One region of the Shewanella sp. BF02_Schw genome, then DNA from elsewhere that is predicted to be linked to it. Evidence: predicted binding sites of a transcription regulator. Region 1 holds the regulator's gene; each other region holds the start of a gene.

Region 1 (10,024 bases):
CAGTCGTATCAGGTAAATTTCCCCGTTGACGTAAATAGCGTAATACCACTTCGATATTGACATCTGGTCTTAGGGTGACGGTATCAGTATTCATGATACTGCCGGCAGTATCATCTGGGTAACGCAATGCTTGCTCTACTCTATCCCGGTCTTGGCTTCGCATTGATTTGAGCACTTTCTTGTAAACATTATCGGGTAAACTGCGAAGAATATAGGCCATGTCATCTGTATCCATGCCTATTGTGGCCTGGGCAAGCTTCTCTGGTGTCATGCTGCTAATAAGTGAATCTTTAAGTTCTTCACCTAATTCGTCAAGAATTTCCCCAGCATATTGTTGGTCAATGAGTTGCCATAACACCTGACGATTTTTGGGCGGTGATGATTCGAGAATAAGGGCGACATCGTTAGGTGACATGGTATGTAGCATGTTACGGGCATGGACAAACAGACCACTGTCTAGTGCTTGAACGAGTTGATTGAGACGTTGTTCTGTTATCTCATTGTCTAGGTACTCTTTACCCATATATCTACTTCCTATTCGTCATACTTATATTATTCAGTATGTCATTATTCTGGGTTTCTCAGGTTGTACAGTTCAAGGCGTATAAATGCAGAAATAGCTGTCTTTACGTAAGACAATGAAATGCAGAAATAAAATACTTAAATGACTTCTGCGGTGAAATTCTGCAGCAGCCAATGCTGCTTTACATACTATAGACGTACCACGTCACGGAAACAGAGTTGCACTGGATCCGTTGCTAGAAGCGGTAATGTCTTTATCATGTTAAACGCTAACTCCCGCAGAATGAACTGATACTAATGAGATTGGTATCAACTGCGAGAGATAAACCTAAGGGCTAATATTTTTGAGGGACTGATGTCTACTGGTGATCATCAATGTCGTGACAGTTTGGTTAGTATGGCCTAGTCATTTAGAGGCCGCATAAAATAAGGATGACGGTGGCTTAAAGCATGAGTAACTTGCAGCTATTCACACATTACAGGCTATTTATAAATTTAATGCGATTAAAAAATTAACAAGATTCATCAAATTTAGCATTAATGAGATCACACACTGCGTTTAATGCTACTTCAGCATCTGGGCCTTGAGCTGTCACCCTAATCATTTTACCGATACCACTTTCAAGCATTAATAGCCCAAGTACGCTAGCTGCGCTGGCGTTTTTTTCGCCTTGAGTTAAGGTGATGTTAGCATCAAAATCCGCCGCTAACATCGCGAGTTTTGTGGCGGCACGGGCGTGTAACCCCAATTTATTTGAAATGGTCACTTGGCGTTCAAGTTTGATCATTGACGCGATCCTATGCTCACTTAGTTATTAGTATCACTGATATTTAATTCTCTGTGGCGAGCATTAACCGTGTGTTTACTGCCTTGTCGAAATCGTTTTGCTAATTGATCTGCAATATATACCGAACGGTGCTGACCACCAGTACAACCAATCGCGATGGTAAGGTAACTGCGATTGTTACGTTCTAAATGCGGCATCCAAGTTTCAAATAGGTTTTCAATTTGCCAAATAAATTTATTAACTAATGGCTGACGACCTAAAAATTCTTGTACGGGCTCGTCTAAACCCGTAAATGGACGCAGTTCTATTTCCCAATGTGGGTTGGGTAAAAAGCGTACATCAAACATAAAATCTGCTTCTGTCGGCATGCCGTGTTTAAAGCCAAAAGATTCAAAGTTAATCACTAACTCTTTATCAACACTGCCTAATAATATTTGCCTAACTTGGTCGCTTAATTCGTAGATGTTTAGCGCAGAAGTGTCGATATAGTGATCAACAATTTTTGCGATAGGCTCAAGTAAACGGCCTTCTAGTTTTATCGCTTCTTGCAGTGAAATATGATTTTTAGATAACGGGTGTAATCGACGTGTTTCGCTGTAACGTTTAAGCAATACTTTGTCATTGGAATTTAAAAAGAAACTGATAATTTCAGTGTCATTTTGAAGTAGTGCCAATTGGTCTTGAAGCACTTTACCTTGTTCTGCAATGTTACGAACATCAACGCTAATCGCAACCAAATCATTACTGCCTTTAAGCTGGGCTAATAATGTGCCAATGAGTGGTAAAGGCAAATTATCAACACAATAATATCCTAGGTCTTCTAATACTCTCAGGGCAACGGATTTCCCTGAGCCTGAACGTCCCGATACTATAACTAGTTTCATGCAGTAATAACCTGATAAAGTTCTGTTGCGTCGTGAGTTTTACGAAGCTGTTTCAATATTTGCTTATCGCTTAACTTTTGGGCCATGCTCGATAACGTGCCTAAATGTTGTTGGCACTGGTCTGCAGGGACTAACAAAGCAAATAAAAGATCCACGGGTTGCTTATCGATTGCATCAAAGGCAATGGCTTCTTCACATTTAATAAATATCGCGATAGGGTGATCGATGGTCGTTAATCTACCATGAGGTATCGCAATGCCATTTCCTATACCTGTGCTACCCATTTTCTCTCTCGCTAACAGGCTTTCAAAAACCTCTTGCGAAGACAGGGTTGGGTACTGGGCAGCGACTAAATTGCTGATGAGTTCCAGTACTTTTTTCTTACTGCCCGGTGTGGCACAGGTAGTGCATTCCGGCTGCAGAATGGTACAAAGTTCCATCGTTAGTGTTTTGTATTCTTCTCTTTGTGTTTAATTACCTGACGGTCGAGTTTATCGATCAGGGCGTCTATTGCAGCATACATATCAGTACTTTCTGACATTGCAAAAATTTCTGCGCCATTAATGTTGATTTTGGCTTCTGCTTTTTGTTGTAATTTTTCTACATTGAGCACAACGTGTACATTATGGATCTGATCGAAGTGTCGTTCAAGCTTTGAAAATTTACTGTGGATGTATTCACGTAAAGATTCTGTTATTTCGACATGACGCCCAGTCAGACTTATTTGCATAAAAAATCCTCCATTGCCTAGTAGGTTATAAACTCTTACGTTGGTTTGAGGGCGGGATCATCATTGCTTCACGGTATTTTGCTATCGTACGACGAGCAACGTTTATGCCCTGTTCTGCCAGAAGCTGAGCCATTTTACTGTCACTCAGTGGTTTTTTCTGGTTTTCTGCGGCAACCAGCTTTTTGATAAAAGCACGAATGGCCGTTGATGAGCATTCCCCGCCATCGTCAGTACTGACATGGCTAGAGAAGAAGTATTTTAGTTCAAATAAGCCCCGAGGGGTGTGCATATATTTTTGTGTGGTGACTCGTGAAATGGTCGATTCATGCATTTCTACAGCTTCAGCGATATCATTGAGCACCATAGGCTTCATGGCTTCTTCGCCATATTCAAAAAAGCCTTGCTGAAATTGCACAATGCAATTTGCCACTTTAAGTAAAGTATCATTACGGCTTTCAATACTTTTAATAAACCATTTAGCCTCTTGCAGATGGCCTCGAATAAATTGACTATCCGACGGGTTTTTACTGCCTCTAGCCATGGCTGCATATTGCTGATTAACACCAATTTTAGGCATGTTGTCTGGGTTTAACTCTACTACCCAACGGCCATTTTTCTTTAATACTGTGACATCGGGAATCACGTATTCATCATCCATGGGGGTAATTAATAAGCCCGGACGAGGATTGAGTGTCTGGATTAAAGTGATTGCGTCACGTAACTCATTTTCTTTTAGTTTTGTTTTACGCATCAATAATCTGAAATCACGGCCAGCAATTAACTCTAAATAGCCTTTGATTAACAATCGTGCATTATCGATATGGGGTGTGTCGTTAGAGTATTGCGCTAATTGAATAAATAGGCATTCGCTTAAATCACGTGCTGCAACACCCACAGGGTCAAAGTGTTGAACGCGTTTTAATACCGCTTCAACCTCATCGAGTTCCACATTTTCATCACCCATGGCTTCGAGAATATCTTCGGTACTTTGGGTTAAATAACCGCGTTCATCAATGGCATCAATAATGGCGGTGGCAATGGCGAGATCTGTGTCTGAAAATGGAGTGAGATTTTTTTGCCATTCTAAGTGTTCGTACAAACCTTCAGTAGTTTCACCTTGAAAGGGCATGTCGTCATCGCGCATGCTTGCACTGCCCGAACCTGACATAGGTGAGGCTGTGTATACTTCATCCCATGTGGTATCCATGGCTAAATCATCCATGGTTTCTTTGGTCATGGATTCTGCTATGTCGACGGTGGAAGTGTCTTTTTCGACATTAACAATACTGTTGTCACTAAAGTCGGTATCCGCTTGGTCGCGGTTTTCTTTTAAGGAGTTTTTTGCTTCAGAAAACTCATCTTCTATTTCAAGCAATGGATTTGAATCTAATGCTTGTTGGATTTCCTGCTGTAGCTCCAATGACGATAATTGCAGTAAGCGAATGGCTTGCTGCAATTGTGGGGTCATGGTTAAGTGTTGACCCATTTTAAGTTGGAGTGACGCTTTCATTTACCGCTTATCCCTAGATGATTTTCCATAAAAATGACAATCTCGAACTGTAATGGATTGCCATAAACATCAATGACATTTAACGTTGTTTAGGTATCGTTCAATGAAATGAGTTAGCTAGACTAAAAGGCCAGTAAAGTAACTATAGCTTGAATTGTTCACCTAAGTACACAGCTCGAACTTGTTGATTACTTAATATCTCATCAGGTGTGCCTTCGGCAATTAAATTACCCTGGCTGACGATATAGGCTCGCTCACAAACGTCTAGCGTTTCACGTACGTTATGGTCGGTAATTAATACCCCTAAACCGCGATTTTTAAGTTGTTGGATGATTTTTTTAATGTCGATGACCGAAATAGGATCAACACCAGCAAAGGGCTCATCAAGCAAAATAAATTTTGGATTAGCAGCTAAAGCGCGCGCAATTTCAACACGACGACGTTCACCACCCGATAACGACATGCCTTGGCTGTCGCGTATGTGAGTAATGTGGAACTCTTCGAGTAGATGCTCAAGCTGTTCAATACGTTGGTCTGTGCTGAGCTCTTTGCGAGTTTGCAGTACGGCCATTATGTTGTCGTAAACGGTAAGCTTGCGGAAAATACTGGCTTCTTGTGGTAAGTAACCTATACCTTTGCGGGCGCGCAAATGCATTGGATCGGCAGTAAGGTCGTCATCGTCAATCAATATTCGGCCTTTATCGCTTTTTACTAAGCCGACAACCATATAAAAGGTGGTGGTTTTACCTGCACCATTGGGGCCTAAAAGACCGACAATTTGGCCTGTTTTAACCGTTAAACTCACATCTTTAACAACTTGACGAGCTTTATAGCTTTTAGCTAGATTTTCAGCGGTTAAGGTAATTTGGGTCATGGTTTGATCTGCTTGTTAACAGGAATTTCAGGGAGTTTTTGCTTTGGCGCCGACTCGTCTTGGAAATTCTCTGGTTGAATGATGGTGATTACCCGATCTTGCCCTGTACCAGTACTTTCGGCAATCAGCTCTTGAGCACTGATGTTGTACTTGATTTTATTACCGGTAACCTGGCTACCTGATTGATCCAATTTGGCGTTGCCAGTCAATGTGAGTGTAGTGGTGGCAAGGTCATAGCTAATTTCGTTAGCACTTGCGGTACCAATTTTACCGTCATCTAATTCTTGTGAAAATGTAGCCGGGGTGCCAGTAGCAATTAATCTCTTACTGGTGGTGTTTTCAGGGGTAAACGCCCGTAACTGATCTGCATTGATATTAATCGTGCCTTGGACAATCGTTACCGGACCATTAAAAACAATTTGATTATTCTTAATGTCGGCAGACTGACTGACTGAAGCGATTTTCAATTCTTGTTTCAGATCCCCTTGTTTCGCTATGGCAGGCAAACTCAATATACAAAGTATGCTACTTAATAACATAACATTGGCGCGAGTGTGGAGACGATTAATGTGGCTCATATGTTCCTTCTACCTGGCTTAGTAGCGATAATTTTTGCGAATTCAAGTCAGCATGTAGGCCTAAACCTTGAATAATAAACCCTTTACCTTTGATGTACACCATCTCTTGTGAGGATCCTATCATAGTGGTTAAATCCACCGTAATAGCTTGGGTACTCAGTGACTGCAGGGGTTCTTCTATATCAATGGCATCAATAATAACATTATTTTCTAATGTGACTTTGCTGGTATTTTTATTCAATTGCCCACGGTCTGCACTTAATTGCCATTGTGCTTTACCGTTTTCAGGGTAAATGAGGTAAATAGGTTTGGTAAAGTGAGTGATGTCACTTGAGGCGTAATGCTCCATGTGTTCGGCGCTGACTCGACTTTCGACGAAACCTAGTTGGTTGAATTCTGTAGTGCGTAGGTTATCTGCAACAAAATCTGGGCGCTCAATACCGCGTATTTGTACCGCGTCCATTTCACTGCGTTTTACTTGTGCTTGCCAGTACAATATAAAAGCAAGCCCAAAAAAAGCAATAATACCTAGCGTGACTCTACTCATATACTCATACCATGAGCACTGGCAAATTTATCTTGGCTTAATAGTAATAAATCGGTGAGTTCACGCAGTGCGCCGTGGCCACCATTGAGGGTGGTTGTCATATGGCACTGTTGTTTGACAAACGGATGACCATCACCGACACAAACGGCTAGTCCTACGGCTTTCATTACAGGTAGGTCTACCATGTCATCGCCAATGTAAGCCACTTCATCAGCAGTCACATTATAGAGCGACAATAATTGCTCAAAAGGCTCAAATTTATTATCAATACCTTGATAAATATGTGTTACACCTAATGCCGTCATGCGGTTTTCAACAATCTTGGATTTACGTCCTGTTATCACGGCAACATGGATACCACTGGTAAGCAAAGAACGCACACCATAACCGTCACGAGTGTGGAACGCTTTGAGTTCTTCACCTGCATTACTGAGGTAAATACGTCCATCTGAAAATACTCCATCGACATCACAGATTAACAGTTTGATTTTTTGAGCTCGTTGCCAAATATCATTGCTGACAGGGCCGTAAAATCCTTGGTGAAACGAGGTTGATTCTGACATGATTAAATGACTCCAGCTTTAACCATATCGAGCATGTTTAATGCTCCGATCGGTTGATGTTTTTCATTAACGACAATCAGTCCGTTGATGCTCTTTTCATCCATGATTTGCAGTGCTTGTGCGGCTAAAATCCCCGCAGGGCAGGTCACACAATTTTCGGTCATAACCTGGGCAATAGGAGTGATTCGAAGATTCACGTCTGCATCGATAACCCGGCGTAAATCACCATCGGTAAAAATGCCCACAAGTTTATTGGCATGGTCGACTACTGCCGTCATGCCAAGGCCCTTTTTAGATATTTCATAAAGTGCCTCAGTAATACAAATATCATCATTGACGATCGGTAAATCATCGTCTTTATGCATGACATCGTCGACTTTTAGAAGTAATTTTCTTCCAAGAGAGCCACCTGGGTGTGATAAGGCAAAGTCATCACGAGTAAAACCTTTTGCTTGTAATAAAGCAATGGCTAATGCATCGCCCATAGCAAGTGTTGCAGTGGTGCTGGAAGTGGGTGCTAATCCTAATGGACATGCTTCTTCTTGCACTTGAATGCATAAATGGATTTTGGATAAACGCGCCATATTAGAGTCTGGTTTACCGGTCACCGCAATCACTGGTACACCCATACGTTGGATAACAGGCATTAATGTCAGTATTTCGCTTGATTCACCAGAGTTGGAAATGGCGAGTACAATGTCATTTTTGGCTAATGCGCCCAAATCACCATGACTGGCTTCACCAGGGTGAACAAAAAATGCCGGTGTGCCGGTACTGGCAAAGGTCGCGGATATTTTGTTACCAATATGACCTGATTTGCCCATCCCCATGACAATCACTTTACCTTTACACTGCATGATCAATTGACATGCTTGGTCAAACTCAACCGAGTCTACATATTGATATAAATTATCTAAGGCAGCTTTTTCTATATCAATGACTTTACGACCCCATTGACGAAATTGAGTGTGATTTACCATACGACTCTCTCTGTTAGCTTAATACTTTACCTTCATGCTCCAATCTAATGCGACTGAAAGACAACAATTTGGTACGCAATAAAGGTGATTAATAATAGTGCGCCATGCCAGCGAGTAAGTTGTTGCTTAGCGCCACTGGATAATACTAAAACGGCTAATGCTGCACTGGTGCCTAATACCATATAGAAGTCTCTTCCACTGGCTGAAGCATCTATTTCACCAGGGGAGATCAATCCTGGTAGTGCCAGTACCGCAAGAATGTTAAACAAGTTAGACCCAACAATGTTACCAATGACAAGGTCGTGTTCTTTTTTTAATACTCCAGCAATACAGGCCGCTAATTCTGGTAGGCTGGTTCCTACTGCGATAATGGTTAAGCCAATCACCAGATCTGACAACCCATAAAACGTTGCAATACCTACAGCGCCATCGACCATCCAACTTGCTGATAGGGGGAGCAATATAATACCGACAACCAGCCAAATGATAGCATGAAAGGTTGGCACATTTTTAGGGATCTCAGATTCAAGTTTATCATCTAAGCTGTCTGGGGTTTTGTCATGAGTAGCTTGCCAAATGAAATATCCCATCAACAACAAAAGTAATGCAATAAGCATGATACCTTCTGTTTGTGTCAACACATTATCATGCAAGGTGTAACCGGCAAATACCGTAGCAGCAAGCATGATAGGTATTTCGCGTTTTAAGGTCTTCGAATCTAAGCTAATGGCACCTAGTAAGGCTGTTAATCCTAAAATTAAGGTAATGTTAGCAATGTTTGAGCCCAATACGTTACCAATGGCGGTATCACGCATGCCATCCATTGATGCGGTGGCCGCAACAAACATTTCAGGTGCAGAGCTACCCATAGCAACAATGGTGAGTCCAATTAACATCGGAGGTAAGCCTAAGTTGCGGGCAAATGCCGCCGCTCCATAGACAAATCTATCCGCACTCCAAACTAAAACAGCAAGGCCAACAACTAACATTAGGATATTAACTAGCATGTGATTCCGATAGTAGTATTTAATTAACGACTATTTTCGCTGGATTTTTATCAAATTGAAAGCATTGCACAGTAATTGCTCCGGTAATGAAGCGTGTTGATATGGATATAGTTGTCGCTTAATCGACAATTACAGTACAATTTGCGCTTCAACTTAAAGCAAGGAAGGCTGTTATCTCCTCAACGCCAATGTCTGATATGAGCAAATCAAGTAATAAACCTTTGGTCGAAGTTAACCATTTAGCGTTTAGCCATGGTTCACATGTGATTTATGAAGATATTTCTTTGTCGATTCCCAAAGGTAAAGTAACCGCTATCATGGGTCCCAGCGGTATCGGTAAAACCACCCTATTAAAATTGATTGGCGGACAGTTAACCCCCAACAGTGGGCAAGTTTTATTCGATGGCCATGATATACATAAGCTTAAACGCAAAGATCTGTTTGAATTGCGTAAGCGCATGAGTATGCTATTTCAAAGTGGTGCAATGTTTACTGACCTTAATGTTTTCGATAATGTCGCGTTTGCATTAAGAGAGCATTCTGGATTACCTGAAGAGATTATTCGCACCATTGTATTGATGAAACTTCAAGCTGTCGGACTTCGCGGTGCCGCATATATGATGCCTAATGAGTTATCTGGTGGTATGCAGCGTCGAGCAGCATTGGCGCGAGCGATTGCACTTGAACCTGAGATGGTGCTGTACGATGAGCCCTTTGCCGGACAAGATCCTATTTCAATGGGCATGCTAGTAAAACTTATTCGTGAGTTGTCGGATTCATTAAAACTCACTTCAGTAGTGGTTTCTCATGATGTAGATGAAGTATTAGGTATTGCAGATTATGTCTATGTGATAGCCGATAAAAAAGTCATTGCACATGGAACACCAGAGCAATTACGTCAATCTGACAATCCACAACTGGTCCAGTTTATCAAAGGCGCGCCAGATGGCCCTGTGCCATTCCATTATCCTGCAGAGGATTATCAAGAGGAGCTACTTCGTGGGCGTAATTGATTATATTGCCGACACCGGCAAATATGCA
Region 2 (10,024 bases), on a different contig from region 1:
GTAAGTTGTTCATTAACATGCGCATCGCGGCTTCGGTTAGCCAACTTTTACACTGTAATTGGGTACCGTGTGGCGCAATAATGCGACGGCTTGGGTCGTGTCGTTTATCCATATGTTCCTCTTCAACCGAGTTTATTCAGTTTGGTTTTTTATTGGTCTTGTTGTGTATTTTTAATGTCTTACGGTTTTCATTTTCGATACCACCTTTTAACGCGCAAAGGTTAAATGGCCGCCTAGTTTAAATTTGCTACCCGGATGAACTAAACGAGCAAAACTGACCACACCTTGGCGCGACCAGGTACGACGTAAAATTTGTAAGCAAGGTTCCGTTGCAGCAATCGACAACCTTTGTTGTAACAGCTCGTTAGCCATAATGGCTTCAACGGTATGCTTGGCCTCTGTCAGTGGCGCTACGGCCGACAAATATTCATGGGGAGTATGTGAGCTAAAATCTTGTTGTAGGTAATCAGGCACCAGCTGTGGGTTTACATAACGCTCTTCAACTTGTAATGGCAAGCCTTGCTCGCAATGCACCAACACCGAATAAAATACAGGGCTGCCCAATTCCAGCCCCAATGCATTAGCCACTGTTGTGCTGGCCTCGATTTGTCTCAATTCAAGCTGGTTAACACTGTAGCCATGGCCACGATCTTTTATCTCATCGGCAATATTACGAATAGCCAGTAATGACGATTGCGACTTTAATCCCGCAACAAACGTGCCCACTCCCTGAGTGCGCTCTAACACGCCCGAGTCCACCAGCTCAGTTAACGCCCGCCTTGCTGTCATACGGCTACAGGCGAACAATTCAGTTAACTGATTTTCAGACGGCACTCGGTCGTTTTCTTGCCATTCGCCCGTTTCAATACGGCTCAAAATGAATTGTTTTATCTGGGCAAACTTTGCTTGGGCCATATCAGCAGCTCTCGGTTTTTTAGACAATAATGTCATTGCTGTTTAAAAACACATCAGTCATCCTACCTTGTATATACAAGCTAAAACAAGTATTGTTTAGCAATCAATAATTAATGCATTTTTAGGGATTTTCATGTCGTGGGATCAAGTGTGGATTGATGTAAACGTGGCCACCATGGATACCAATATCCAAGGGGCTTACGGCGTAATACCTCTAGCGGCTATTGCAATAAAAGATGGCAAAATTGCTTGGGTTGGCCCGCGCAGTGAACTACCTGAATTTGATGTACTGGCAACCCCAGTTTACAGAGGCAAAGGCGGCTGGATAACACCAGGGCTTATCGATGCACACACCCACTTAGTCTTTGCCGGTAATCGCGCCAATGAGTTTGAACAACGCTTACAAGGTGCAAGTTACGAAGATATCGCTCGGGCTGGCGGCGGTATTATCTCAACCGTTAACGCCTGTCGTGAAGCTGATGAAGCTGAGTTATTTGAACTGGGTCGACAACGCTTAAACGCCCTAGCCAGAGAAGGCGTCACCACGGTTGAAATTAAATCTGGTTACGGCTTGAACACCGAAACAGAACTTAAATTATTGCGCGTTGCGCGTGAGCTAGGCGAACATCATCACATTGATATAAGCACCACCTTCTTGGGCGCCCATGCTATTCCGCCAGAATATAAAGACAATGCAGATGTCTATATCGACCTCGTCATTAATGACATGCTCCCCGCGGTAATCGCCGAAAACCTTGCTGATGCCGTCGATGTATTTTGTGAAAATATCGCCTTTAATCTTGAGCAAACTGAGCGAGTATTAACTGCGGCTAAACAGGCAGGTCTGCAGATTAAACTGCATGCTGAGCAATTAACCAATATGGGCGGCAGCGCCTTAGCAGCCAAGCTTGGGGCTAAATCGGTCGATCATATTGAGTTTCTAGATGAAGCAGGTATTAAAGCCATAAGCGAAAGTGGTACCTGTGCAACCTTGTTACCCGGCGCATTTTATTTTTTACGCGAAACCCAATTACCGCCAATCGACTTACTGCGTCAATATAAGGTGCCAATGGTTATTGCCAGCGATTTTAATCCGGGGTCATCGCCTATTTGCTCCACTTTATTGATGCTCAATATGGCTTGCACCTTATTCAAACTCACCCCAGAAGAAGCCTTACAAGGTGTAACCATTAATGCTGCAAAAGCACTTGGTATCGACAATAATGTCGGCAGTATTACCGTAGGTAAACAAGCTGATTTTTGTTTGTGGGATATCACCACTCCAGCACAATTAGCTTATGCTTACGGAGTGAACCTGTGTAAAACCGTTGTAAAAAATGGTCAGGTAGTTGCGCTACCCAATTAAACAGTTAAACAGTTAAACCGTTAAACAGTTAAACAATTGGGCTCAACTTTTCTCAATCAAATAGCCACAACGTCAACTAAAACTCACTACTAATAGCAGTACCACTGGCGATAATGTCTATCTCCAGTGGCGCTGCTATGTACGTCACCTCAAATCCCGAGTTCAGATTTATTAAACTATTGGGCAATAAAACCGTGATTTTAAGGTCAGTTTCATTTAGGCTGACTATATTAATGAACAATCGTTCAGCTTGTTATAGTCAGTATCACAGACAACAATAGTGAGATGAATACTCGATAAGTTCTTTTCAACCAACATCACATTGCCAGAGGTTTTATGAAAATCCGTGTTTTAATATCGCTTGCGACAGCTTTTTTTATGCTTAATACCAGTAGCGCTTTTGCTAAAAATCTAGCAGATACTGCGGTGCAAGCACCATTAGTTAAGCCTAAAGTGATTATTTTTGATGTGAATGAAACCTTGTTAGATCTTGAAAATATGCGCGCCTCTGTGGGTAAAGCGCTTAATGGCCGTGAAGATTTACTGCCATTATGGTTCTCAACCATGCTGCATCATTCTTTAGTAGTTTCAGCTACAGGTGATTACCAAACGTTTGGTAGCATTGGCGTTGCGTCACTGCAAATGGTCGCCGAAATCAACGGCATTGCCATTACACCAGAACAAGCTAAAACCGCCATTTTAACGCCACTTCGTTCATTACCCGCTCACCCAGATGTTGCGGAAGGTTTAGCTAAATTGAAGGCCCAAGGCTACAAACTAGTCACCTTAACCAATTCATCATTGGAAGGCGTAACCTTACAGCTTAAAAATGCTAATTTAAGCCAGTATTTTGATGCCAACTTAAGCATAGAGTCTGTTGGAGTATTTAAGCCGCATTTAAAAACGTACCAATGGGCCATTAAAGATTTAGGTGTTAATGCAAATGAAGCGTTAATGGTTGCCGCGCACGGCTGGGATATTGCCGGTGCAGATAAAGCAGGCTTACAAACCGCCTTTATTCGTCGCCAAGGTAAAGTGTTGTTCCCACTAGCAGCACAACCAGACTACAACGTACTGGATGTAAACGAATTAGCCAGCACCCTAGCTAAGTTCAACTAGCCTTAACGATTATCGCCCAGTATTAGCTGGGCGATAAATTTACACAGCAATGAGTATTTCCTCTATATAGCCCCATCAATCTCCCCCCCCCTTAAGACGACTTGCACTGCCCCTTGCCATTAACCATTAATTAACATTTAATGAATGCTGATTAATCGTCGTCATAAAAAGGGAAAACAGATGAGAACGGAATATTTAGCGCTATCAGTGGCATTATGTTTGGCTAGTTTAAGCGCAAACACCATGGCACAAACCACACTGATGCATCATGTTAATGGCTACACGCTCGTCGACGGAAAACTGCAAACCTTCAATGCTATCCAATTTACTGACGACAAAATTGATCGACTATTTACCTTAAACCAAGCCTTACCTAGTGCAACTGATATCACCTCAATTGATGGCAAAGGTAAAACCTTATTACCTGGATTAATCGACGCCCACGGTCATGTGCTAGGGTATGGTTTGAGTTTATTAACCGCAGACTTGACCAACACCAGTAGCGAACAACAAGCCGTTGAACGCGCGCAAGCATTTAGTAAAAACAACCCGACTGATGGATGGTTAATGGGCCGAGGTTGGAACCAAGAGTTATGGGACAGCAAACAATTCCCGACTAAAGAAAGCCTAGATAAAGCCTTTAAAGCTAATCCGGTATCATTTGGCCGAGTTGACGGTCATGCCATTTGGGTTAACAGCAAAGCGTTAGCACTCGCGGGAATTTCGTCAACCACAGTGGCACCAGAAGGCGGTGAAATTGTCAAAGACGAGCAAGGTAATCCTACTGGTGTATTAATCGATAATGCGATGAACTTAGTGTTTAACATAGTCCCCGATCTCAATCAGCAGCAATTACAATCAACCTTAACCCTAGCGATGGATAGCCTAGCGTCATACGGGCTAACCAGTGTGCACGATGCCGGCATCAACATCGACAACATCAAGGCATACCAACAATTAGCAGCGAACAATGCCATGAGCGTGCGGGTTAATGGCATGCTATCGGTTGAAGACCCTCGCTTTACCACCATCTTAAAGCAAGGCCATATCACCACTGCCGATAACATGTTTAAAGTCGACAGCGTTAAAATATCAGCCGATGGCGCGCTTGGCAGCCGCGGCGCAGCGTTAATCAAAGAATATTCAGATCAACCCGGCCATAAAGGCTTAATGCTGTATTCAGACGATCAACTCGGCAAACTGATTTTACAGTCGATGAAAGCAGGTTTTCAGGTTAATACTCACGCCATTGGCGACAACGCCAATCAAGTGGTGCTCGATAAATACCAAACCGCCATTGCAGAAACCGACTCAAAAGCATTACGCCATCGCATTGAACATGCACAAATTCTCGATTTAGCCGACATACCGCGTTTTGCCCAACTTGGGGTTATCGCATCGATTCAAGCAACCCACGCCACCAGCGACAAAAACATGGCAGAAAACCGTTTAGGTAAAGCCCGCTTGGCCGGTGCTTATGCATGGCGCAAGCTGTTAAACGCTAATGCCGTCATCGCCAACGGTTCAGACTTCCCTATTGAATCGCCAAACCCATTTTTTGGATTGCATGCATCCGTAACTCGCCAAGACCATGTTAACCAACCACTCGACGGCTGGCTCGCTACTGAAAAACTATCACGTATCGAAGCACTCAAAAGCTTCACCATCGACGCCGCCTACGCGGGCCATCAAGAACAGTTATTAGGCTCATTAGAACCCGGTAAAAAAGCAGACTTTATCCTAGTCGAAGATGACTATTTTACAATCGACCCACAACAGATCTGGCAAAACAAAGTCATCGCCACCTGGGTAAACGGCCGCAAGGTATTTGCACAAGAGTAAACTGCGTTGAGTAGGGTTTATTGATAAGTAAGATAAGTAGAATTGGTTTTAATAACGTTTCAGCCTGTGTGCCAAAGTGACACAGGCATTGCTTGTTGTACGTTTTAACACCATAATAGCCATGTGACACTTTGGCACAATTGGAGATTATATTATGGCGACTACTTTACCTCGCATCACCGCTAGAGTTGATGTCGACACCCAAGATTTACTGACAAAGGCAGCAGCAATCGCTGGTATGTCGAGCATTAACTCATTTGTACTCAGTGCAGCAATCGAAAAAGCCAAACAAATCATTGAGCGTGAACAAGTACTAAAACTAAGTCAAACAGATGCGATGTTGCTTATGGAAGCACTAGACAGTCCAGCAACACCAAACTCAAAACTCAAAACGGCTTCGGAACGTTACGAAAGCAAAATCCAATAATGAATACGGTACTTTTAGATAAAGCTAAACACGATAGAAACCGATTCAACTGTGGTGTTGACGCTCTTAATAACTACCTAAAAGTCATGGCGAGTCAGCAAGCGAAGAAAGACAATAGCAGAACTTTCATTTTAGAAGATGATAACGATAACTCGCATATTATCGGCTTTTATACCTTAACAATGACACCAATTGACCTAAAGACTCTGCCGGATAAGCTACAGAAAAAGTACCAGTCATCAACGTCTGGCGGCCTTATAGCCCGCTTAGCAATCGATGACCGCTATAAAGGCCAAGGCTTTGGCGAATGGTTACTTATTGATGCACTACGAAAACTGCTAGCGGCAAGTGATAGCGTAGCATTCCCAGTCGTCATTGTTGACGCAAAAGATGGCGCAACACACTTCTACGAACGCTATGGATTTAAAGCTTTTCAAGACGCAGAAAACAAACTGTTCATCACCATTGCAGATGTAAGAGCAAGTTTAAGTTAATTAACAAAAAGCCTTTGATGCACTTCCTTAATCCAATTTACTTAGTATTGGTTTCGTTCAATTCGAATCCTAACTTCGATGTTACTAATTGCCTGCCGCAGACCCAGTGCAGATGATTAAGCGAGACGCCACAAGCACATCCATGTGGGCTTAGCCAAAACATCCATGTTTTGGATACTCGCTGACTCATCAGCACCTGCGATTCTACTTTCTTCGATTTAACTTCATGGTTGTCTAACGTTAAAACGAAGCTCACATTTTACTGGCAGGTGGCTCATATGTGTTAAATAGCTTGCCTGCGCACCCTTGCAATCTCATCTTTATTTCTTAGTTGTCTAATAAGAAATTCTGCCCATCGACGTGAATATAAGTAACCATCAAAACCTTCAGAATAAGCTGCATATTCTCCTTTGAAGGTGATTACCATTTCACGAGGTCTAGCATTATAATACTTCCAACATTTAGTATGTAACGTAGGATTAAAGTCTTTTATTTTCTCTTTAACGATAGTAACAACTTTGCCTGGTTTTAACTTAAATGGAGACTCTATACCTTTAATAAAAGCTACGCCTCGCTCATAGTTTTCCATTTCATTATCATTGAGTTTATTAACGTTAATAAACTCAATAGCTAAGTCAGCAGATTTTGCATGATTTCCGAGCTTGGGGACTAAAAAAGCCCTTATTCTATATTTCTGGCTTTCCAATACGTCATCAGATAAATCGTTTTTATATGTTTCCATGTACTCACGCACAACACGGTAATTTTCGGTGTGAAATTGTTTTAAAGCATCGAGTTGAGCTTGTTCTGAAGTTCGGGTTAATTGCATAGCAATCGCTAACCTAGCCATTAATGCATGACTATCACCAAACTCTTCAACTAGAAGATTCTCAAAATTATTAAGTGCAGATTGGCATTCACCGCTAGTTGCGAGATCAACTGCTGGTAAACTTCTATGTTCAATCTTATTTCTGAGTCCAATAAGAAAATTTAAATTTTTGGTTTCAGGGTTATCCTCGCCACGCCAATATTCGTTACAGCAACGATACAACTCCCATGCTTTTTCTTCACCATCAATTATTATTGGATTTCCTTCTTCATCAAGATGAAAATAATTTTGTTCTTTTTTCTCAAAAATAGCATGAAACAAAGCTGTGTAAGCAATGACGATATTAACTATAAAGCCATATGTTTTAAATTCCGTATAAGGATTGTTGTACGTCGATACAGCCAGTAAAGCGAACTCTCTAGCTTTGTGAAGCAAAATACTTTTTGGCGAAAGGTTGTTTGGATCTTGCAGTTTTTGTGAATGTATAAGACTAAATTCAGCCTTGCTTAAATAGCTGAGCCCCGTAGAAGTATATTGGCTACCATCTCTTTGAACGAATTGGTGCCATCTTTTAGTTGGATAAGTTTGACAACTACTTATTGCCCAGCCTGATGCTTCTGCCAATTCAGTCATTGTGAAAGCTTCTCCAGCTTTCTCCTTAGCTAGCATAAATTCAAATGCTAGATCTACTCTTTGATTCCGATTCAACGCAATACTCCATGAGTTATTTTACAGCAGATTAATTAATTTCATCCTACATTTGCTATCTCTTTGGTGTAAAGCAATTAAATTTCTTCATGTTGCCACTACATTGAGGACGTTGAAGAAAATAGCGTGAGTCCAGACATGGATGTCTGGCTAGCTTTCGAGGTACAGGATGTACCACCGAAAGCGTTAGCATTTTCGAATAAGGCCGAAGAACACCAAAACGAAGTCAAAAGCTGGATTCAACCACGTCGCGAAATTATCGCTTTTCAGATAATTTTGATGTGGCGGCTGGGAGTTCCAAGAGGGAACAGCCGTTGGTTTCCTCTTGGTCTGGTGTGGGCGAAGCGCCACGACCTTAGTGGCCGCAGGCCATAAATCAAAGATAATAAAAACAAATAAGAATTACTGAGATAACAGCAAGAAATTGACCATGTCATCACAACCTAAATGCTGACATAGCCAAAACAAACGCGGAATAAACGAATTAAGCTTGGGTAAACAACTGATACAACTTATCTTTTAATACCAAACGGTCAAGCTTTGCTTGCTCAATAAAGTCATCACTTGTTGGAGTATTGCGTAACTCCAGCTTACGAATTTCAGTATCTAATTTATGATACAGCTTCGCATCTTCAGCAAACTCAGTATCATTGGCGGTTAACAATGAAATCTTGTCTTGATACTCAGGGAAATCAACTAATAACGCATGGCTTTCACCTAACATACTTCTCTCCTTTTCATGTCAATGTCTAATAATGTTAGACCATATTTACACCTTATCGTCAAACTTACTCTCATGTTTTCCAATAACAAGCATATAAAAACTGCAACAGCTTAACCGCTATAACTGTTAGGATATGCTTATATTCGTACTTGAATACCGCTATTAACTTAATGAGTAATCAATGAAAAAACTTCTCAATGTCTTAATCATCAGTCTGCTCGTCAGCGCATGTTCAGATCCAGCAACACCTGAAAATAATTCCAACTCTATCACCGCAACAGCGGGAAAGTCTGCTACTAAGCTCAGTCTTAAGCAGCAAGTAGAGTCGATCACTAAAGACTATTTTGTACTCAGACCTGAAATTGCCACTTATTATGGCGTGAGCGACGCAAGCATCAATGCCAAAGTGATGTCTAAACTCACCGACTACAGCCCATCGGGTGAAACCCATCGTCGCAAAGGGCTTAAGGCAATACTGAGTCAACTCAACGATATTGATGCAACAAGCTTAACTCCCTCAGAAACGATCAGCTTAAACGCGATAAAGTCTGAAGTGAAAGGCGCTTTATTACCTGCTCAAACAGTGAATTATGGCACGGTATTAGGCGAGTATGGCGTGTGGTTTTTACCCTATGCCGTAAACCATTTATCGGGTTTGCAAATTGAATTCCCCGGTTACATGGAAGACAAATTTTCCGTTACCAATACCGATGAAGCGAACGCTTATTTAAACCGTTTAAGCATATACCCTGCAGCGATGGGGACGCTTATCGATAAGCTTAACCATGATGCCGACATAGGCGTCATTCCACCAGACTTTGTCATTGATAACACACTGCGTGGGTTACAGGCCCAAATCAGCGGCCCAGCAAACAGCCATCCTTTAGTGACCAGCTTCAACGCTAAACTTAACGCAGCAAAAGTGGTCGATAGCGATACATTGGTAAAGTCTGCTACGGAACTGGTCGAGACTAAATACTATGCCGCCACCCGCCAACTGATCAACGCCTTAGAAGCCGTGCGCCCAAAAGCAACTCATGAAGCTGGCATTGGGCGTTTACCTCAAGGGGCGAAGTTATATCAAACGCTGATCCAGCATTTAGGCAATTCGACCAAAACTGCTGATGAAATTCATCAACTCGGTTTAGCTGAAGTCGCCCGGATTACTGCCGAGATGGACGGGCTACTCAAAGAAGTCGGTTATGTTGATGGCACCGTCGGCGAGCGCATGCAGGTGTTACTCAACGACCCACAATATCTTTACCCTAATACCCCAGAAGGCAAGCAACAGCTAATGGCCGATATTGATGCCGACTTAGCCTTGGTTGATGCAAAATTACCACAGTGGTTTGGTCGCTTGCCTAATCAAGATGTGGCTATTGAAGCGGTACCAGACAGCCGTGCGGCTTCTACTAGCGGCGCATTTTATGATGCCCCTTCGCAAGATGGTTCGCGTAAAGGCACCTTCTGGATCAGCTTGTATGACACGGCATCACTGCCATCTTATTCATTACAGACCTTGACCTACCACGAGACCAATCCTGGTCATCATTTACAAACCATTATTGGCTTATCTGATGAATTACCACTGCTAAGCACA
Region 3 (10,024 bases), 130 kb from region 1:
ATCGGCATGCGCACTAAAGGGCCTGAATCGTCTGGGTTACCCCAGGTTGATAGCGAACGTTTTTCCGAACTCAATCAAACTCCTTCAATGCCGGATAAGAAAACGCCAATTTCTATGGGTAAGCTTAGTTTGGTTGCTGTCGCCGCAATCGTGATTATTACCGCTATGGTTATGCAACCGACAATTAACTCCATGCTAAATCGCGGTCAAGCACCGTCAGCTGATAATAATCAAGCAAATGCTCAGCAATACCCACAATCAGCATTAAATATAACAGAAGAAAATGCTGCCGCGCTTCTACAAGAAATGGATCAACAGACTTCATTTGCCGAGCAAACCGAAGAGTTAATTAATGCCGGTCAAAGTGACATTAATGTGGCGATGGAAGATTTACATGCATTAGCACAAACCAGTGAAGCGCTGGGTGATAGTCAGAATGTGAGTGACAGTGATAATGTTGATCAGAATGGGTCGACGATAAGCACACCTGATAAGTAACTTCATTTCTTATCCTGAGTTGGGAGTAACTATCAAGCTGATATAAAAAATGGCTTTGTTAATCACAGTGTTTACTGAGTTAACAAAGCCATTTTGTTATGTTTGCAGAAATCCAAACATTTTATGCTTATCGGTTAATGCTTAAGGATTAATCCGAGTTGGCATTCCAGTACGTTGCTCAAGTAATCGTTTTAATGTAAATGAGTCAGTGTCTGGGTGAGCAACAAAGCGAGTCATGGCTTTATCGAATGATAGTGCTACTGGTTCTAACGAATCAAATTCAGCTTGAGTTCGTGACAGTGGCTCATGAACTTCTAAATAGCGGTTACCATCAGGTTCTTCAGTGGCTTTAATCGGTTGGTTAATAAACTCAACACGTGTGCCAACTGGTACGCTATTATATAAATGTTCAATGTCTTCATCGCGTAAACGAACACAGCCAGAACTTACCCGTAAACCAATACCAAACGTGGCGTTAGTACCGTGAACCGCATACAAGTTACCGACATAAAGGGCGAATAAACCCATTGGGTTGTCAGCGCCTGCTGGCCATACAGCCGGTAATGTTATCCCTTTAGCCGCGTATGATTTACGAATATTAACCGTAGGTGTCCAAGTTGGATTAGCGCGTTTACGTTGTACTGTTGTTACCCAATTTTCAGGGGTATCTTTACCAATTTGACCAATACCAATAGGCAATACTTCGACGGTATTTTTACCCTTCGGATAATAATACAAACGCATCTCGGCAGAGTTAATGACCACACCTTCTCTTTTAGCGTTAGGTAGAATTAGCTGATGCGGGATCAGTAATGTGCTACCCGGTTTAGGTAAAAATGGGTCAACACCTGGATTAGCTTCTAATAAATTAGTCAACCCTAGCTGAAATTGTGAAGCAATTTGCTCTAAGGTTAGTTTCCCCTCAGGAACAACATAATATTGATTTTCACCTACTAAATTACTGCCTTCAGCCGGTAGACGATATTCAACAGCAGCACTCGAAAAACTTAATACAATGGCAGTCGCTGCAATTAAAGTAGAACGTAACGAATTTATCATAAGGGTTATATCATTCCAAAACAGACGTTATATTAGTCAGACTACAATATTTTGCCAAGTTTGACTATTTAGTACAAATAATTAGTACAGGTCATTTGTACAGATGGTTAGGGCGCATCGTTACTTATTACGGCTAATATTTCAACTGAAATTTTTTACTTTTTTTATTTTAATCCTAAGCGTTTAGCCAGCCTGTGTAAGTTACCTGAATCTATTTGCAATTGGCGTGCGGTTGCAGCCCAATTACTCCCTTGCTGAGTATATATTTGGTGGATAAATTGATTTTGAAACTGATCTGTTGCATCTCGTAAGCTTGTTTGTGGTAAAGATGTTGCCGACTGTTTAAGCGTCAGGTTTTTGTTTGAATGGATAGCAACAGGCGATGACTGTGCAAATTCAAAATGGCTGTTGTTAATGATGCATAAACCATCTTTTTGGCTTTGTGATTTAGCTAAAACAGCGGCTCGATGAATGGAATGCTCAAGTTCACGTATGTTGCCAGGCCAGTCATATTGCTCCAGTAATTGCAATGATGAAGGCTCTAATCTTAAATGGGCCAAGTGTAATTGCTGTCTATAGCGCTCGATAAAGTAGCCCGCTAATAAATGGATATCTTGTTGACGTTCTCTTAGTGGTGGAACCATAACCGGGAACACGCTTAAACGATGGTATAAATCTGCTCTAAATCGTCCGGCCAATACTTCGCTTTTTAGGTCTTTATTGGTTGCGGCAATAATACGAACATCGACTTTTAAGCTACGATCATCACCGACCTTTTGCACGTCGCCAAATTGCAGTACTCGCAGAAGTTTTGCTTGTAAGTTAAGAGGTAGTTCACCAATTTCATCTAAAAATAATGTGCCTTTATCGGCTACTTGAAATTTGCCGCTACGATGGCTAATAGCGCCAGTAAACGCGCCTTTTACATGACCAAAGAGTTCGCTTTCGGCAACGGATTCAGCAAGTGCAGCACAGTTTAAATACTCCAGTGGTTTATTGGCTCGTGCTGATTGTTGATGGATCTGCTTGGCTATCAGTTCTTTACCGGTACCCGTTTCTCCTAAAACCAACACGTTGAGTTCAGTTTCTGCCACCACATTCACTTCATTAAGCAGCGATAATAGATTATCGGCCTGACCAATTATTTCGGTTTCTGTTTCTGTGTCTAATAGCCTAGAGGGTTGGGTATGGGGGATGGTAAACGTTGACGCTTGTTTTTCAAGTTTATCAATCAGCAATGCGTTGTTTAATGAAGCCGCTGCAATTGCGCTAAAGCTGCGCAGTTCATTATTACTGAATTGATCAAACTTATTGGGATCTAATGCATCAATAGTTAATGCGCCAATGAGTTGCTCGTTAGCGAATAATGGTAAACCGATGCAGGCATGCACTTTTAAGTCACCATCTACATTGGGGATTAAGCCATCGTAAGGGTCGGGTAATTCGCTATTGGAAGGGAAACGGACAATATCACCCGCTCGGGCAATGGTTTCAAGTCGCGGATGCTCACTTAAAATAAAGCGCCGTCCTAATACATCCGCACTCAGTCCATCAATCGCTAATGGCTTGAATTGATGCCCGTGGAACGATAACAGTGCAGCAGCATCACAATCGAGGGTTTCTCTTACTGTGGTTAATAAACGAGAGAATCGATCACGTTTAGATAAATTGGACGTGATATCAAGTGCGATACGGGTTAAGTCAGCTTGTCTCAATGCCATGCTAAACTCCAGAAAGGAACATAATAAGTGTCATTATGACAAGTGTGAATATAACAACAAGGGTAAAGCCCAAATTGTTGAAACTAAAGGGGCCACAAAGGCCCCTGATGATGGTTATCAAAGCGTGTTTATTAATGCATACTTAGTTAATCGTTAATGGACTAGCTTGTTTCGCTTTAACGCCTTTGCTAGCAATGGCTTTCTTGATGATGTCAAATAAGAACGCCGCCATCAATAATCCACCAATACTGAAGATAATGTCACCAAACATTCGTGTCCATACAAGGCTTTCCACTAAATCGCTGTGGATCACAGCGGGTGAACGAGCATACCAATAGCCGTGGTCAATGACCGCAAAGAACTGCACAATTCCGACAGGCAATAATGACATAAACAGCATTGCTGCTAAGCCGATATTTAATGTCCAGAATGCCCCTTTAAGGTATTTTTGGTTCCATTGCATATCGCCTGTTAATCCGCGTAAACAGAATAGCATTAGCCCTATACCTAACATACCGTACACGCCCATAAATGCACCATGAGAATGTGTCGCAGTAGTATTTAAACCTTGGATAAAATAAAGCGATATTGGTGGATTAATTAAGAAACCTAATACACCGGCACCAATTAAGTTCCAAAATGAGGTGGCGACAAAGAACATAATGACCCAGTGATAACGTTCCATCCAAGGGCTCGCTTTACGTAAACGATAGGTTCCCATAGCTTCAAAACCAATTAATGCTAACGGCACCACTTCAAGTGCCGAGAATATGGCTCCCCAAGCAATGACTGAGGTTTGGGTACCGGTAAAGTATAAATGATGTAAGGTGCCGATTAAGCCGCCAGTTAAAAACACCACTGTTGTGAATAATACCGCACCGTTGGCACTGCGTGCACGGATAAGGCCTAAGCGAACTAACATTAATGCGATAACGGCTGTTGCAAATGTTTCAAAGAAGCCTTCTACCCATAAGTGGACCACCCACCAACGCCAGTATTCAGCGATGGCAAGGTTTGAGTGTTTGCCCATAAACAGGCCGGCACCATAAAACAAACCGATGGCGACACAAGAGGCGTATAGAATCCAAATTGCCGGCAGTATGTCGCTGTCAACTTTTAATGCAGGGCGCATAGCTGCAGTGATTAACACGGTCCAAATTAATAAGCCCACAAACAATAATATTTGCCATACGCGTCCTAAATCAATGTACTCATATCCTTGATGTCCGAATAAATAGTTCATGTCTAGGTCAAAGTATTGTTGTACGCCAATCCATTCACCAGCCATAGATCCCAATACGATAACGACCAACGCGACCCAAAGAACGTTTACCCCTAAGCGTTGATACTTCGGCTCGTATCCTGATAGTGCAGGGGCAATATATAGCCCTGTGCCTAACCATGCAGTGGCAATCCAAAATACTGCGAGTTGAGTATGCCAAGTACGGGTAACAGAATAAGGCAGAATTTCAGATATTGGGAAACCATAAAATTCTTGGCCTTCAACTGCGTAATGCGCGGTAATTCCGCCAACTAATATTTGCAGTAAAAACAGTCCAATAGCAGTAACAAAATACTTTCCGACGGCTTTTTGCGATGGAGTAGGTTTAGTAAAAAATAATGGATCACCTTTGGCTGGTTCTGGCAATGGTTCCTCTTTGCAGGTGGCGTGATGCCAAGCCAGCATGCCAATACCAAGAAGCAATGTCACTAAGCTTAGTACTGACCAAACAATGTTGTCTGAAGTGGGGACGTTGCCAATTTGTGGATCGTATGGCCAGTTATTGGTATAAGTATAATCATAACCAGGGCGCTCAGTTACCGCAGCCCACGCTCCCCAAAAGAGGAAGGCATTTAACAATTCACGATGTTCAGCATCAGTGATAGTGCCTTCTTTCATGGCATATTGTTCACGTAATGAACTTAATGCAGGATCATCACCAAATAACGATAAATAGTGCTTAGTCACTTCATTAATTGCCGCAATTCGGGTATTTGACAGCGCGACGTGAGTTTCACCCCCAGTACCTTTGATCACTGTGTTATGGCGAATATCATCTCTTAAGCCTTTTTCTAAACCGGCTTGCTGTTCTGAATCGAGTTCAGTGAAATCGCGGTTATAGCGCTCGTTTGCGGTGATAGACAACCAAGCTTGGGCTTCACGATGTAACCAATCTGCAGTCCAATCTGGTGCCACATAAGAACCATGGCCCCAAATTGATCCTAACTGATGCCCGCCCATTGAACGCCATACAAGTTGGCCTTGCTCAATATCATTTTTGGTAAATATGGGTTGGCCACTGGTGTCAGTGAAAGCCGTTGGAATCGGCGGTTTTTCTCGATATATGCCGCTGCCTAAACTGAGTAATACCGTGAAGGAAGCCACTAGCACGATTAGCAGTGCAATGCCGGTGAGTTTATTTTTGCTCATAAGTCCTCTTAGCGCAAAGTCATTTTGATACAGATGACCAGAGCATTACACAAGTCGTGCCAACTTTTTATTGTTATTAAGTTACTGTTATTAATGAATTTTGTTTTTACCTGTCGTTAATATGTTGTCAAAGTGACATATTTAATGAGTGTCAAAAAGACTGTTAATGTCAAAGTGACACTTTTTTTTGGTGATACTGATCATCTTTGTCTAAATAACACTCATGTTCTCTTTTCCAGGTAATGTCATGTGACTAAAGGCCTAATCTTTCTTGTTCGTGTAATCAACGCTAGTCATTTTTAGTCACAGTTATCAATAAATTAGTTTCAACGCTATAGAGGTTTTATGGATTAATTAACATCAGTCATTTACTTAGCATGCTAAGTTGTTATAATGCTTAGCACGCTAACTAAATGGCAATTTATTATGTATAAAGAATTAGAGCGATTAAAAGAACTTTCACTTGCTGAGCACTTAGGGCGATTACATCGTTTATGGCGCACCGCTGCAGACGCGGAGCTCGTACCATTAGGGTTAACTCACCCTCGCTGGACTGCGCTGTGGAAGTTACTGCGCTTGGGCGATAACGTGAGCCAAAAGGTGCTTGCCGATGCTTTAGAGATAGAATTGCCCTCTTTAATGCGCACTTTGAGCCAGTTAGAACAGCAAGGATATATACAGCGCCGCTGCTGCGAGAACGATAAGCGAGCACGAATAGTCAGCTTAACTCCTGAAGGCATCGACATGCTTAAGCAGATGGAAAGCCGCATTATGTTGGTTCGTCGCGATTTACTTGCAGGTATTAGCAGCCAAGAATTAAGTGAATTTGAACGTGTCATTAGTCTTATTAGTGATAATGCTCTTGCTGCGCTGCATAAGAACACTGAACAAGACAACAAAATTCCTGAATGAGAAATAACATGACCCCAGATCAACAATTTGCTCGACTCGTTAAAATCGCTATTTTTATGTTTGTAATGGTGTTTGGTTACTTTATGTTTGCCGATGCAGTAATGCCTATGACGCCGCAAGCCATGGCCACACGAATGGTCACTAAAGTGACGCCACAAGTCAGTGGTAAAATTGCATCTATTGCCGTCGAAAATAACCAACTTGTGGCTAAAGGTGATGTGTTATTTAGCATCGACTCAGCCCCTTACGAGTTAGCGGCTGAGCAAGCTACATTGGCGTTAGAGCAAGCAAAACAAGATAACGCTGAACTTGATGCATCGATACTAGCAGCCAAAGCAGATGTTCAGGCAAATCAAAGTAGTGCACAGCAGAGAAATAGTGAAGCAAAACGCCTTGATGCTCTGTATGCCTCCCGAGGTGTATCGCAGCAGTTAACTGATCAAGCTCAAAGTGAGGCCGTCACGGCGCAGGCCAATTTACTTGCCGCTAAAGCTCGCTTAACTAAGCTAGTGGTAAGTCGTGGACGCAATGGCGAAGATAATTTAAAAGTCCGTCAAGCTCAAAATCGTTTAGCTCAAGCAGAATTAAACCTGTCATACACTCAAATTCGCGCAGACCAAAATGGCGTGGTGACTAACTTACAGTTAGAAGTCGGCAGCTTTGCCACTGTTGGACAGCCGCTATTAGCTGTAGTGTCAGAAAACGTCGATATTATTGCTGATTTTAGAGAAAAAAGTTTACGCGGTATTGAGCCACAATCAACTGCGCTTATTGCATTTGATGGTCAACCTGGACGTTTATATCATGCCAAAGTGAGTACCGTAGATGCCGGAGTGAGTGCCGGGCAATTTGATGCCAATGGCCGTTTAGCTGATCCGCAAGAATCGGTACGTTGGGTACGTGATGCTCAACGCTTACGATTACACCTTGAACTTGACCACCAAGGCGTTAATGCATTACCCGCTGGAGCACGTGCAACGGTGCAATTATTACCTAATAGCGGTTTACTTGGCTTTCTAGCCAAGGTTCAAATTAAGGTTATCAGCACGCTGCATTATATCTATTAACGCCGCAGTTAAGCCCAATATTGATTGTTAATACTCATTACACCAATTCACACTCAAGGCAATGCTGCAGGTTAATTTATTTGCGTGCAGTATCTTGTATCAATGTCGTAGGTTGTTCATATGTTATTACGCCATAGTCCTTTGACTCAAAACGATTTACGCCAATGTTTACGCATTGCAACAGGCGCCACGCTAGGGTTTGCGATATGCAAGTTTTTCGATCTCAGTTATGGTGTGTTTTTTACCGTCACTCCAATGTTATTGCTCGGTTTAGTCCCTGTGATGAATGCCCATGCGATGAGGCAATTGTTGGCATCATCTGTAATGTCTGGGATTGAAGTAGGTATTTTAGGTGGCTTATTTGGCTCTCACGCTGGGGTAATATTACCCATCGTGTTTGTGCTATTTTTGTATCGTTTTGCGGCAATGTCACGCGGTAGTTTGTTTTTATTTGGCGCTAACGGGGTTATCAGCTTAAGCATTATGCTGCACTTTGCCAGTTATCCGAGTGTCGATATTAATAATCTCATTTTCAGTAATTTTTGGGCGACAGCGGCCTCTGTTGTAATCGCTTATGCTATGACTGCTTTATGGCCCGATGTTGAACCAAGAGCGCCAGTTGCTGCCGTGGTTAAAGTGCCTAACCGCATGCGACACGAAGCGTTACTCGGTGCATCTATTGCAACTGCATCATTTGTGGTTTTTCAGGTATTTAACTTACGTGATTCTATGTCTGCTCAAGCCACCACCTTGTTATTGTTATTCCCAATGCATTGGAATGGTGCGCTCGGTTATGCCCGCAAACGAGCTATCGGTACCTTGTTTGGCGTGACTTTCGGCTTGGTGGGACAAGGGTTACTCTATGATTGGTCTGGATTATTGATTTTTGTGATACCACTATTGTGGATAGGCTTAATGTTGTTTAGCCAAGTACACGTGAGAGAAGCGAGTGGCTCTGGAGTGGGATTCGGTGCTATGACCACCTTAGGGATATTATTCGGTCAATACTTAACCCCAGATAATGACTTAGTTTTTAGTGCTTTGTACCGAATAAGCAGTATATTAGTCGCTATCGTGGCAACATTATTACTGTGTTATGTGGTGCATCGGATATTGAATCGATTTGAAGCTACTCGATTTGGTTGAACATTGGTGTGTGCGGTAAATAAATCTCATTGGAGTATATGAGTTTACTAATATTCGTCAGTTGTGGATTGATTTTAATGGCAGTAGGGAAGTGGCTATTGTTAGAGTATTAGATTACTTTTGAAGAATAATTAGGTAATCGATTGATAATATTAGATATAACGTACGGTTAGTTTTATAGACATAATTACTATAGACATTTTGCATATAAATGCTAATAGTAATGAATCGTATATAAAAAGGACTTAACATGATGAAACAAAATGCTATTATTTTGAGCTTAATATTAAGCTTTCTCGCTTTCGCTCCATTTAAAAGCCAAGCAAACCAATTGCCTGAGTGCAACACGTCTGAATGTATTGAATACTTTAAAGCCTATCGCATTTTAACGAAACGAGGCCACTCCTCAGCAATGGCCATGTTAGCTGAATTCTATTACACCGGGTATGGCACCGATAAAGATTTAGACATGGCGTTAAAATGGTACCGACGTGCAGGTAAATATGGTGTACTGGATGCAAAATATAAAGCGGGTGTTTTGTATTTACAAGATACTCCTCTGAAAGATGTCGACGAAGGTGTTGAGTTTTTACAGTTCGCATCAAAAATGGGCCACTCTCAGTCATCGTATTTATTGGGTAAAATGTATTTAGGTGGTGGCATGGTAGAACAAGATTTGGCACTTGCAGATCAATACCTTGCTATAGCTTATGAAGAAAATAATTTTGCAGCCAGAAATTATGGGCAAATACTTTACTTACATGAATCAACTAAAGATTTACCGCTGAGCAAACTTTACGCTTTAATTTCAAAAGATGTTGTCACGTTAATCCCTGAGAAAACTGTTTCAAACCAGCAAACTGCAGCGATCAATTTTCCTCAAGGTGAAATGGAAACCATTGACGTACAAATGGATACATTTGAAGACATGTTTGGCTCGCATATTACCCAATTGAACCACATGATCCCTGACACTTCAAAAGGCACTGGATCCAATATAGCGGGACAAACATGTGCAAAAATGTGGGGATGTAGTAGTGAAGGTGATGGCCAACGTATCCAGGACGTCATGTTATCTGATTGGGGTTTAGAAACCCTTCAATTTAGGCTCGAAGGTTCAATATTTATCATAAAATAATAGCCGAGTTAAATAGAATAATGGGTTTCAATGACAAACTGGTTATTTTTGT

Evidence for each region. The regulator sigma-54, encoded in region 1, starts transcription at its own class of promoters, with help from an activator protein. The targets are predictions, from matches to a motif close to GTTGGCACGNNNNTNGNNT.
Region 2: the regulator sigma-54 is predicted to act here: its motif matches at 5,373-5,391, upstream of HNW13_RS19110 (DUF1778 domain-containing protein).
Region 3: the regulator sigma-54 is predicted to act here: its motif matches at 5,755-5,773, upstream of HNW13_RS20565 (nitric-oxide reductase large subunit).

The regions. Positions count from the first base shown of each region.
Region 1 is NZ_JABKAW020000007.1:6,364-16,387, forward strand. It holds gene mgtE (magnesium transporter) at 1-523, opposite strand, end outside; gene HNW13_RS19900 (HPr family phosphocarrier protein) at 1,035-1,310, opposite strand; gene rapZ (RNase adapter RapZ) at 1,331-2,194, opposite strand; gene ptsN (PTS IIA-like nitrogen regulatory protein PtsN) at 2,191-2,634, opposite strand; gene hpf (ribosome hibernation promoting factor) at 2,637-2,924, opposite strand; gene HNW13_RS19920 (RNA polymerase factor sigma-54) at 2,950-4,434, opposite strand; gene lptB (LPS export ABC transporter ATP-binding protein) at 4,577-5,308, opposite strand; gene lptA (lipopolysaccharide transport periplasmic protein LptA) at 5,305-5,886, opposite strand; gene lptC (LPS export ABC transporter periplasmic protein LptC) at 5,873-6,433, opposite strand; gene kdsC (3-deoxy-manno-octulosonate-8-phosphatase KdsC) at 6,430-6,996, opposite strand; gene HNW13_RS19945 (KpsF/GutQ family sugar-phosphate isomerase) at 6,999-7,976, opposite strand; gene HNW13_RS19950 (calcium/sodium antiporter) at 8,021-8,983, opposite strand; gene HNW13_RS19955 (ATP-binding cassette domain-containing protein) at 9,172-9,996, shown strand; gene mlaE (lipid asymmetry maintenance ABC transporter permease subunit MlaE) at 9,983-10,024, shown strand, end outside.
Region 2 is NZ_JABKAW020000006.1:67,127-77,150, reverse strand. It holds gene hutU (urocanate hydratase) at 1-112, opposite strand, end outside; gene hutC (histidine utilization repressor) at 208-915, opposite strand; gene hutI (imidazolonepropionase) at 1,049-2,281, shown strand; gene HNW13_RS19120 (haloacid dehalogenase type II) at 2,660-3,400, shown strand; gene HNW13_RS19115 (amidohydrolase) at 3,581-5,242, shown strand; gene HNW13_RS19110 (DUF1778 domain-containing protein) at 5,397-5,669, shown strand; gene HNW13_RS19105 (GNAT family N-acetyltransferase) at 5,666-6,163, shown strand; gene HNW13_RS19100 (DUF3644 domain-containing protein) at 6,447-7,700, opposite strand; gene HNW13_RS19095 (YdcH family protein) at 8,185-8,424, opposite strand; gene HNW13_RS19090 (DUF885 domain-containing protein) at 8,606-10,024, shown strand, end outside.
Region 3 is NZ_JABKAW020000007.1:137,934-147,957, forward strand. It holds gene HNW13_RS20550 (polymer-forming cytoskeletal protein) at 1-498, shown strand, start outside; gene HNW13_RS20555 (L,D-transpeptidase family protein) at 640-1,554, opposite strand; gene norR (nitric oxide reductase transcriptional regulator NorR) at 1,722-3,278, opposite strand; gene HNW13_RS20565 (nitric-oxide reductase large subunit) at 3,421-5,709, opposite strand; gene slyA (transcriptional regulator SlyA) at 6,136-6,621, shown strand; gene HNW13_RS20575 (HlyD family secretion protein) at 6,630-7,688, shown strand; gene HNW13_RS20580 (DUF2955 domain-containing protein) at 7,809-8,834, shown strand; gene HNW13_RS20585 (tetratricopeptide repeat protein) at 9,085-9,972, shown strand.